DNA from 2 places in the Halioglobus maricola genome. Region 1 is predicted to be linked to the other one. Evidence: predicted binding sites of a transcription regulator. Region 1 holds the regulator's gene; the other holds the start of a gene.
What was found. The regulator LexA, encoded in region 1, represses DNA repair genes until DNA is damaged. The targets are predictions, from matches to a motif close to ACTGTNTNTANANACAGT.
Positions count from the first base shown of each region.

Region 2: a site for LexA is predicted at 1,798-1,815, ahead of EY643_RS16085 (Y-family DNA polymerase). Genes of this name have one in related genera too.

Region 1 is NZ_CP036422.1:2,421,557-2,426,059, forward strand. It holds gene EY643_RS11005 (CsiV family protein) at 1-187, shown strand, start outside; gene EY643_RS11010 (S-methyl-5'-thioinosine phosphorylase) at 184-924, opposite strand; gene EY643_RS19850 (mechanosensitive ion channel family protein) at 921-2,015, opposite strand; gene EY643_RS11020 (DUF6763 family protein) at 2,264-2,581, shown strand; gene lexA (transcriptional repressor LexA) at 3,005-3,607, shown strand; gene EY643_RS11030 (hypothetical protein) at 3,706-3,966, opposite strand; gene EY643_RS11035 (DUF6586 family protein) at 4,087-4,503, opposite strand, start outside.
Region 2 is NZ_CP036422.1:3,530,302-3,534,804, reverse strand. It holds gene EY643_RS16090 (universal stress protein) at 1-276, opposite strand, end outside; gene EY643_RS16085 (Y-family DNA polymerase) at 365-1,783, opposite strand; gene EY643_RS16080 (DUF2788 domain-containing protein) at 1,885-2,097, opposite strand; gene EY643_RS16075 (OsmC family protein) at 2,119-2,556, opposite strand; gene imuA (translesion DNA synthesis-associated protein ImuA) at 2,614-3,333, opposite strand; gene holA (DNA polymerase III subunit delta) at 3,499-4,503, opposite strand, start outside.

The sequences.
Region 1 (4,503 bases):
GGTCTATCCATGGCGCCATGCGGTCGCACTGCAACAGGCGCGCCGCATGCGCAGCAACGAGGTGCACTACATCGATCATCCACTAATGGGCGTGGTCATCAAGTTCACGCCGCTGGATGATGAGGAGTTACATGATATGGGATTGGCTGAAGCGGAAGCCACGGCGGCAAAAGCCGCAAAGCCTTAGAATTGACGTGACAGCGTTGCAATAAGGCCGGCAACGACCCCGGCTTCTCGCTCTAGCGTTGCGCGCATCATCTCCAGCGTAAGCGGTTCGTCTCCCAGACCCGCCGCCGCGTTGACCACCATGCAAATGCTGGCATAGGCCAGGCCCAGCTCGCGGGCCAGGGAGGCTTCCGGCATCCCGGTCATGCCAACAACATCGCAGCCGTCCCGTGCCATACGTCGGATTTCCGCCGCCGTTTCCAGCCTTGGCCCCTGCATGACACCGTGTACACCTTGAGTCTCACAATCCAACGCCAGTTTTCCAGCGGCCGCCACCACAGCTGCACGCAAACCTGCATCGTAAGGCTCAGTAAAATCGATATGCATCAGCTCGCCGCTGTCACCGGTATCGAAGGTGTGCTCTCGGCCCCAGGTATAGTCGATTACCTGGTCGGGAAGCATCAGGCGACCAGGACGCATGGCCGGCGCAATACCGCCGACAGCGTTCACGCCAACGACATGGGTAGCACCCAGCTTTCTGAGCGCCCATAAGTTGGCCCGATAGTTGACCCGATGTGGCGGAATGGCGCGCGGGCTGCCATGGCGATGAAGGAAAAAAAGGGTAACGTCGCCCAAACGGCCTTCCTGCACGGGGCGTGAAGGTTCACCAAAAGGCGTCTCAACCGCATGGCTGTCCACAATTTCAAGGCCCTTGAGTTGATCCAGACCGGTGCCACCGACGACTGCCAGAGTCTTCAAGATTGCTCCTCTGGTGCCGCTTGTTCCAGATGCAGGGTCTGGGTCGGGAATGCGACATCAGCGCCGTTGACATGGATAATCTCGAGAATCTTCAGCATGACATCCTGCTTGATCTCATGAAACGTGACCCAGTCTGTCGTCTTGGTGAACGTATAGACGAAGAAATCCAGCGAGGACGGTCCGAAGGAAACGAAATTTACGATAAGCGTACGCGACATATCCAGGTCGGGGTGATTGCGCAGCATCTCTTTCACCTGAGTGACGACTGGCCCCATCAATGCGGAATCTTCATAGCGCAGGCCGATGGTTTCGTAGATACGACGATTCAGCATGCGCGAAGGGTTTTCCACGGAGATCTGGAGGAAAGTCGAATTCGGCACATAGAGTGGCCGCTGGTCGAAGGTGCGAATACGGGTGAGTCGCCAGCCAATGTCCTCAACGGTGCCCTCTATGCTCTTGTCCGGAGATCGGATCCAGTCGCCGGCAGTGAACGGGCGATCCAGGTACACACTGAGCCCGCCGAAAAAGTTTGCCAGTAAATCTTTTGCTGCGAAGCCCACGGCGATGCCACCGATGCCGCCAAAGGCCAGTAAACCTGAAATAGACACACCCAGGCTCTGGAGGATCATCAAGCCCGCGGATACCCACAGTACAAATCGCGCGAGCTTGGCGACTGCATGGACCGTCGCCTTGTCGGCGGATTTCCGTGAACCGCGTTTCTCGCAGAGCAATTCTTCTTCAACACCCTTGATGACGCGCTGCAGAAACCAGGCCAGCAGCACCACGAGCGCCGTGTCGTAGGCCTTGAGGAGAAAAGCCTGCAGGGCGTCTGCTACCGGGTAGATTTCCAGGGTCAGGTACATCACCAGCACCCACAGAATAACCCGCACAGGCTGGGCGAGTGCAGTTACCACAACATCATCCCAGTTGTGCTCCGTGACGCTGGCGGCGTGGTGCAGCTTGCGCACGATCGCACCGAGCGCGAGATGAGCTGCACAGGCCAATGCCAGCAGAAGCAGCAGCGCCAGCAATTGCCCTTCGATACCGAGGGTTAATGCCAGGCTGTCAAATTGCGAGCCAAGTCCTTTCATAAGCAATTTTTAGACGATTTTTTCATGTGCAAGATATGTGGTTAGTTCTGAAACGATATATAAATCTGGGGCAGAGATTAAGTCATCTCTTGAAGTCTAGCGCAACTGATTGATACGTTTCGAAAAGAATTTCGTTGGCACTAAAGAGAATTTCTACCCCTGTTTTTATAGCCTTTTCACATAATGGACAGCCTTTCCCAGCGTGATATGTTGGTCTGCCATGACCGTCACTACCGGAGGAAAACCGGATGAAAATGCTTAGCCCCGTTGTCGGCGGCTGGTACAAGGACCTTCAGACCAGCGCCCTGTTCGAGGTGGTGGACTGGGACCCCAGTACCCTGACTATAGAAACCCAATACCTGGACGGCGAAGTCTCCGAATACGACCTGGACGCCTGGCGAGAAATGCGCCTTGAAAGCGCCGAAGCCCCCGAAGACTGGCGCACAGCCTTCGAACTTGATGACGAAGACTTATTGGACCCGGACCTGCCCATGCACCCCGAGGATTGGAACAGCCCTATCAATGTGATCGAGCCCGACGCCATGTATGGCGTGGAGGATTTTTAGCCGCAACTGAAAAGTGCAAAGACTCCTTGCGGCCGCCAGTTCTGACAGCCTTCGGAGCATTGTGTGTATAACGCAGAGCTGCCGCAGATCTACCGCGGGGATCCAGCCCATCAGGGAACACCCGCATAGACTGATCAACATAGGGAAAAGCGCGCGCCATTTCCGCCCATATCTCACGAACAAGATTGCGAACCTCAGGCCATTGGGGCGCGTAACTGATGGCATTTTTCTTGTCCGGACTGTTGATCACGTTCACTCATTCCCCGCAATAGATTCCAAATTTCACTATCCATTACAAGGCGCAAGCCAAACAGGACCGATCGCGCCGCTATCATGTCTGTTCACGCCAAGGCCCTGTTTGCGACGCGACACCGAATCTGTATATAATCACAGTACCTGTATAAATAAACAGATAGGGCACACATGGAAAAGCTCACCAATCGGCAGCAACAGGTGCTGGATATTATCCGCGCACACATCAGCGACACAGGCTTCCCCCCTACTCGGGCCGACATAGCCCGCGAACTGGGTTTCAAGTCCGCCAACGCTGCCGAGGAACACCTCAAGGCACTGGCGCGCAAAGGCGCTATCGAAATCATTCCTGGCGCATCCAGAGGCATCAAGCTTCCCGACACCCAGGGCATCCCGATCGTCGGCCGCGTGGCTGCGGGCAACCCGGTTCTCGCCGAGGAAAATATCGAGGAATACTGCGACCTGCCCCCGCAGTTCTTCAAACCGGCCGCTGACTATTTCCTGCGAGTTACCGGTGACAGCATGATCGACATCGGTATCTTCGACGGCGACCTGCTCGCGGTGCATAGCACCCCGGTGGCGAACAACGGCGATATTGTCGTGGCTCGCATCGAAGATGAAGTCACGGTAAAAAGGCTTCAGCGCGGCGGTGACAAGCACCAGTTGGAGCTACTGCCAGAGAACCCGGATTTCGAACCGATTAAAGTAGATTTGCGCGAGCAGGCCTTTGCTATTGAAGGGCTCAGCGTGGGTGTATTGCGCCGGGGCAACTAAGCGCGAGGATAATCGACAGCGGGAGGGGCTTCGACAGGCCCCTTTCAGGGCTTGCAGGGGGCCGGCATCTTACCCCGGCGAATTTTAAATCGAGCCTGTCAGTGCAGGACGCGAGGTGCCTCTGGCTCAGCGTAAGCTTCGGCGTCTGCCTCTGCTTCATTCTGTTCCATAAGGTTGGACGCGGCCTGAATACCAGCCTGAATCATGGCCTTTGCCACTTCCAGTCCGTTATCCATCAGATACATGCGCGATTCGTCGGAGAACTGTATGGTCACCAGCGGAGCGGAGTCATCGTCAGCGCGTTGCAGAACGATTTCACCATCACCCAGATCGACAATCTCCAGTAAGGATGCAGACACTCAATAGACCTCTGTTGTTGAGAACATTTTGCGAACATGTCGCTAAAACTGCACCTCAATCATAACAGCAGGCCCCAGCACTCGATAGCACTTATTCTCATAATTGTTGTGACGCGGTGCTCAGTACTCGTCGAGAGAATCGCCCATACGATCAAACAATTGTTGCAAAAGATTTGCCCAGGTTTCGACCTGCTCAGGGCCGGACTCTACTGCGGACACGGCGAGGTTGTTCGGCGATAAAGCCTGCACTGGCATGGTGTCGGCAGCGAGCATCTCCCCTATCCAGCCGTCTTGTTCCAGGTGTTGAAACTCACGAAGTTCGCCAGCGATCGCCTTGCCCTCGGCTATCTCGGGCAGCTCAGCAAGGCTTTGCGGTGGTGAGGAAGGAAGCGCTCCCGGACGCGCTATCTCCAGGAGAAACCAGCCGTAGGCATTGGCCAGATGCGCCCGGGTAGCAGGAAGGTAAGCACTGGCCAGGGTTTTGCCCGCTACCGTTTCGGCAGCGAGGTCGCCGCGCCAGGCCTGGAGCAGAATCCG
Region 2 (4,503 bases), 1.1 Mb from region 1:
GGCGTGATGCCAGTCCTTGTCCCATTCAACTTCACAACTCGTGTCTATACCGGCAGCAGCGATGGGGGCCATGCTTTGCTCGAGTACAGCCTGTTGCTCGGCCAGTTGGCGCTTCACTTCTTCGGACTCGCGGTCGGCCCCCGCGATGTTGCCGTGGATACAGGCAAACAAGTGCAGGCTGGCACCGATCTCACCGGCGATCGCCGCAGCGCGCACCAGAGCCGGTTGCTCTTCCCTGGTGGGGTCGTATACGACAAGAAACCTGTTCAATTCCATTGTGCTGCTGCTCTTTTGCACTGATATGGGGCCATTTTCTCGCAAACTATTAGAATTGGCACTCTAAATTTGTCGTGGCTTGGGCCGCTCAGGCGAAAATGCCGTGCATATACCAGGCCTGTTCCAGCCGATCGCGAAACACCCAGTAGTGCTGGCCCTGGTCGCCCCGGGCAATGTAATAATCGCGGCTCACCGGTTGCTGCCACCAGTTGTCTTCAATGCGTTCGGGGCCGTAGACAAGGTCCAACTCCCCTTGCCAATGCAGATGATTGCGGCGGCATGATAGCTGTTGTGGCTGCGCCATCAGCCAGAACGGGCGTTGCAAGCTGTTCGCACTGCCTCCGGCAGGCCGTTCACTGCAAGTATGCAGGGCGTGCTCTGGAAGGTGCTCGTCGCGGCAGCCTACCTGTTCCACCGCTTGCAGGCCCAGCCGGCTGCGCAGCCGATCCAGCAGGCTGGCCAGGGGTTCCTTTTGCTTGCGTGGGTTGAACAGGTCGATGTTCTCCAACTGGCCTCCGCGCAGCTCAACACACTCAAGGGCGATGCCTTCAACCCCGGTTGCCAATTCGAGCCGGTCCAGGTGGATGCGGGTGAGACTGAACCAGCTCTGCCAATCGCTGTGGCTACTGGTGCTGCGCACCCGCATTTTGCGCAGGGAGTGATCGATACCGATCAGCTGCCAGACAATCTCCGCCGTCTGCAACTGGGTGTTGCGCAGGAATTTGCACAGGGATTGCAGTAACAACTGGATGGCGGGCTGCAATTCATCGTTGGCTTTCACCTCGTAGCCAAACCAGTACTCGTCACTGAAGTTCGAGGGGGGCTGGTAATCCGGATGGATGTCCTCCTGTTGGCCCAATACTTGTCGCAGGAAGTGGATGAATGTTTTGCCGCAGCGCCGGCCTATGGCGGCCTGGGGCAAGGCCAGAATGTCGCCGAGGGTGTGCAGGCCTGCCCGGCGCAGAGAGTCCACCGGGCCGGTGTGCGCCTGCAGCAGCGTGAGGGGCAGGGCGGCCAGGCGCAGCTCCAGGGGTTGCTCGATGGCCAGTGCCTGTTCGTCTTCCGCGAAGGATAAAAGCCAGGCTGCCTTGGGGGTGGGGCCCAGAGCGAAGCAGGCGTTGAAGCCGCGAGCTGCCAGGCCGCTGCGGACCTCGTCCAGCAAGGGGGGCAGGCCACGGTACAGGGCGAGGCAGCTACCGATTTCCAGTTGCAGGCAGTCGCTTTGCCAACTGTGCAGGCTGGGTGAAATACTGTAAGCCCAGCAGCACAACTGTTGCAGGCAGCGCTCTTCCGCAGCAGTGTCGCGTTCCAGTAACTGCAGTGGCTCCTCGCCGAGCAGGGCGCGTACAGTGGCGGGCTTCATGCCCTCGCGGACGCCGGCCGCTGCAGCGCAGTCGTTGACCCGCAGTACGCGTTGCTTTTCCAGCACCACGACGGCTCGCTCCTCGGTGCGTTCGAGGCACTTGAGGGGTAGCAGGTGGAAGCGCAGGCATAGCCACAGGGTCATTGAATTCGATAAGTGCTGTACATATATACAGTATTTATCAGGAGGTGGATTTTGTCCACGTCAGGTGCAGGTACCTGTCGCCCAGGCGAGCAGGTGAGTGCCTAGCCTGCGGCTCCGGCGTTTTCCAGGAGGTAGGTGATAACAAACTTGATCACAAAGCCAAAGATACCCATGGCCAGGCCAATATAGAGGATGATCGTGCCAAACCTACCGGCGTTGCTGCGCTTGGCCAGGTCCCACACGATGAAAATCATAAACAGGATAAGGGCGCCGACCCCAAGGGTGACGCCGTATTCTGTCAGCCACTCGTCCACAACCTACTCCTGGGGCGACGTTCAGGGGGCGGCGATTATAGCAGCTTCCAGGTGGGTTTCAGCGCTCATTGAATTGGTGATCAGACAGGCGTCCTCGGCTTTCTGCAGCAGCCTGAGGGCTTTGGCTTCATCGGTCCCGGCGGGGACGGTGAGGGTCGCGTTTATGTTAATGGCGGTGAACTTGGTGATCCGCTCGACCCGGTCCAGAACACCATCGGCGTTGGCTTCCAGCGTGTTCCATTCCAGCTTTGAAGCGCGGGCGATGGCGCGGAAGGTGAGGATGAAACAGTCCGCTACCGAGGCCACCAGCAGGTGCTCTGGCGACCACTGGTCACCGGGTCCGCCAAATTCAGCCGGCGGAGCGGATACCAGTTGCGGCATATTGCCGCTGTCGATGGCGATATTACCGTCTGCTTCTGCCGCAGCGCTGACCTGGTAGTGGTGGGGGAAATCCTGCACGGTGTTTACTCCTGCTATGGGTTGGTTGAGCAGGATTGTAGCAGAGTGAAATCAGGTTCAGGCGAAGGAGAAGGCCGGCTGTTGTTGCGGGCTGTCCTGCCACACGGGCACTTCCCACAACTGGGGTTGCTCAGGAATATCTTCCGCCGGAGGCAGGGCCACATCAATATACTGATTGCCGCCGCGCTGTTTGAGGATGTGCACCTTGCGGTACTCACGCATCTGCAGGCGCAGGCCGGCGGGGGCGTGGTTACGCGCTGCACTGTGGGGGCGGAACAATACTGCCATGCTGTCGCTGTCGGCGGCTGCCAGTTGCAACTTGCGCAGCTCACCGTAGCTATACTCGTGAGCCCCCAGCCAGCTGAATACGGCGCTGCTGGTACTGCTTCGCAGAGCCTGCTCGGTTGCCCAGAGCAGGTCTTCGCGGCTCTTTGGATGTACCAGCAAGATCTGGTCGGTGTCGATGCCGCGGGCCTTGAGCAGGGGAGCGTAAGGAGTGAACGGAGGGGCGATGAATACCTGCCAGCGGCCCTCGGCACTGAGTTTTTCCATCGCCGGCAGGAACAGGCCCATGGAGCCCAGACCGCAGCCGTCACTCAGGACTTCCACGGTGTTGCCCAGAGGCCAGCCGCCGCCACGCAATTCGCTATTCAGGGTGTTGTAGCCGGTGCTCAGGGCTTCTACGTCCAGATGGCGGTCGCCATTGGCGGAAAGGGCGGCATAATTGCCGCGCCAGGTGTCGTTGCGATTGATAACTTGCTGCAGTGCCTGGTTCATATTGGGCCTCTCTTTCTCTTTGCTGTCTGCTGTATTCGCTAATCTACTGTATGTTTATACACTGTATGTATTCACAGTAGTTGTGCTGCAGGCAGAATGCAAGGCCCTGGGCAGGGGAATTAGTTGGCAAAAAGAGAGTGTGTCGTAAAAAACGACAGGTGGGTCTCAGGGCTTAATGGCCAGCCGCAGGACGAGGTTTTCCAGATTGTCCCAGGGTTTGCCGCTGGCAAAACCCTTGATCGAACCGTCGACAGTGGAGGCCTGCTCCAGCAGCGAGGTGAGGGAGACACTGCTGTGGCGAGATAGTGCCCCCTGCATGAGCGACATGCGGTTCTTCCACACGCGCAGCCCGCTCAGTACCTGCTGCGGCGACTGTCCTGCGTCCACCTGCTGGCGAGCTTGATACAGGGTGCGTATTTCCCGCAGCAAGGCCCATAGGGCCACGGCGGGCTCAGTGCCTTCACTGCGCAGGCCGTGGAGCATTTTGAGGCTGTCACTGGCGTTGCCCCTGAGCGCGTGGTCGGTCATGTCAAACAAGTTGTAGCGGGCGTTGTTGGACACTGACGCGGTGATGGTCTCAGCGCTGATGTGGCCGTCGGCGGCCAGAAGCTTGAGTTTTTCCACTTCCTGTACGGCGGCCAGCAGGTTGCCTTCGACCCGGTCACAGAGGAGCTGCAGGGCGTCGTTGTCGATGGTCATGCCGGCACCGCTGAAGCGTTGTTGCAGCCAGCGTGGCAGGTCGCGGGCCTCTACCGGCCAGATCTGCAGCGTGGCACCGGCCTTGTCGAGGGCTTTGTACCACTTGCTATTAGTCGATTGCTTGTCGATCTTGCCGGAGACAATGAGCAGAATATCCTCGCTGTCTGCGGCCATTTCCAGGTATTCACACAGGGCCTTGCTGCCGTCGGCGCCGGGCTTGCCGCTGGGCAAGCGGATCTCCACCAGTTTGCGTTCAGCAAAGAGGGACATGCTGGAAGCGCTGTGCAGAATCTCATCCCAGTTGAAGCGCGGCACGACGTCGATGATCTCGCGGTCGGCGCAACCGGCGTCGCGTGCGGCCCTGCGCACCATGTCACAGCACTCCTGCACCAGTAAGGTCTCGTCGCCGCTGATCAGATAAACAGGAAGAAGTTGTTGCTTGAGATGGCCGGCGAGTTTCTCGGGGTAGAG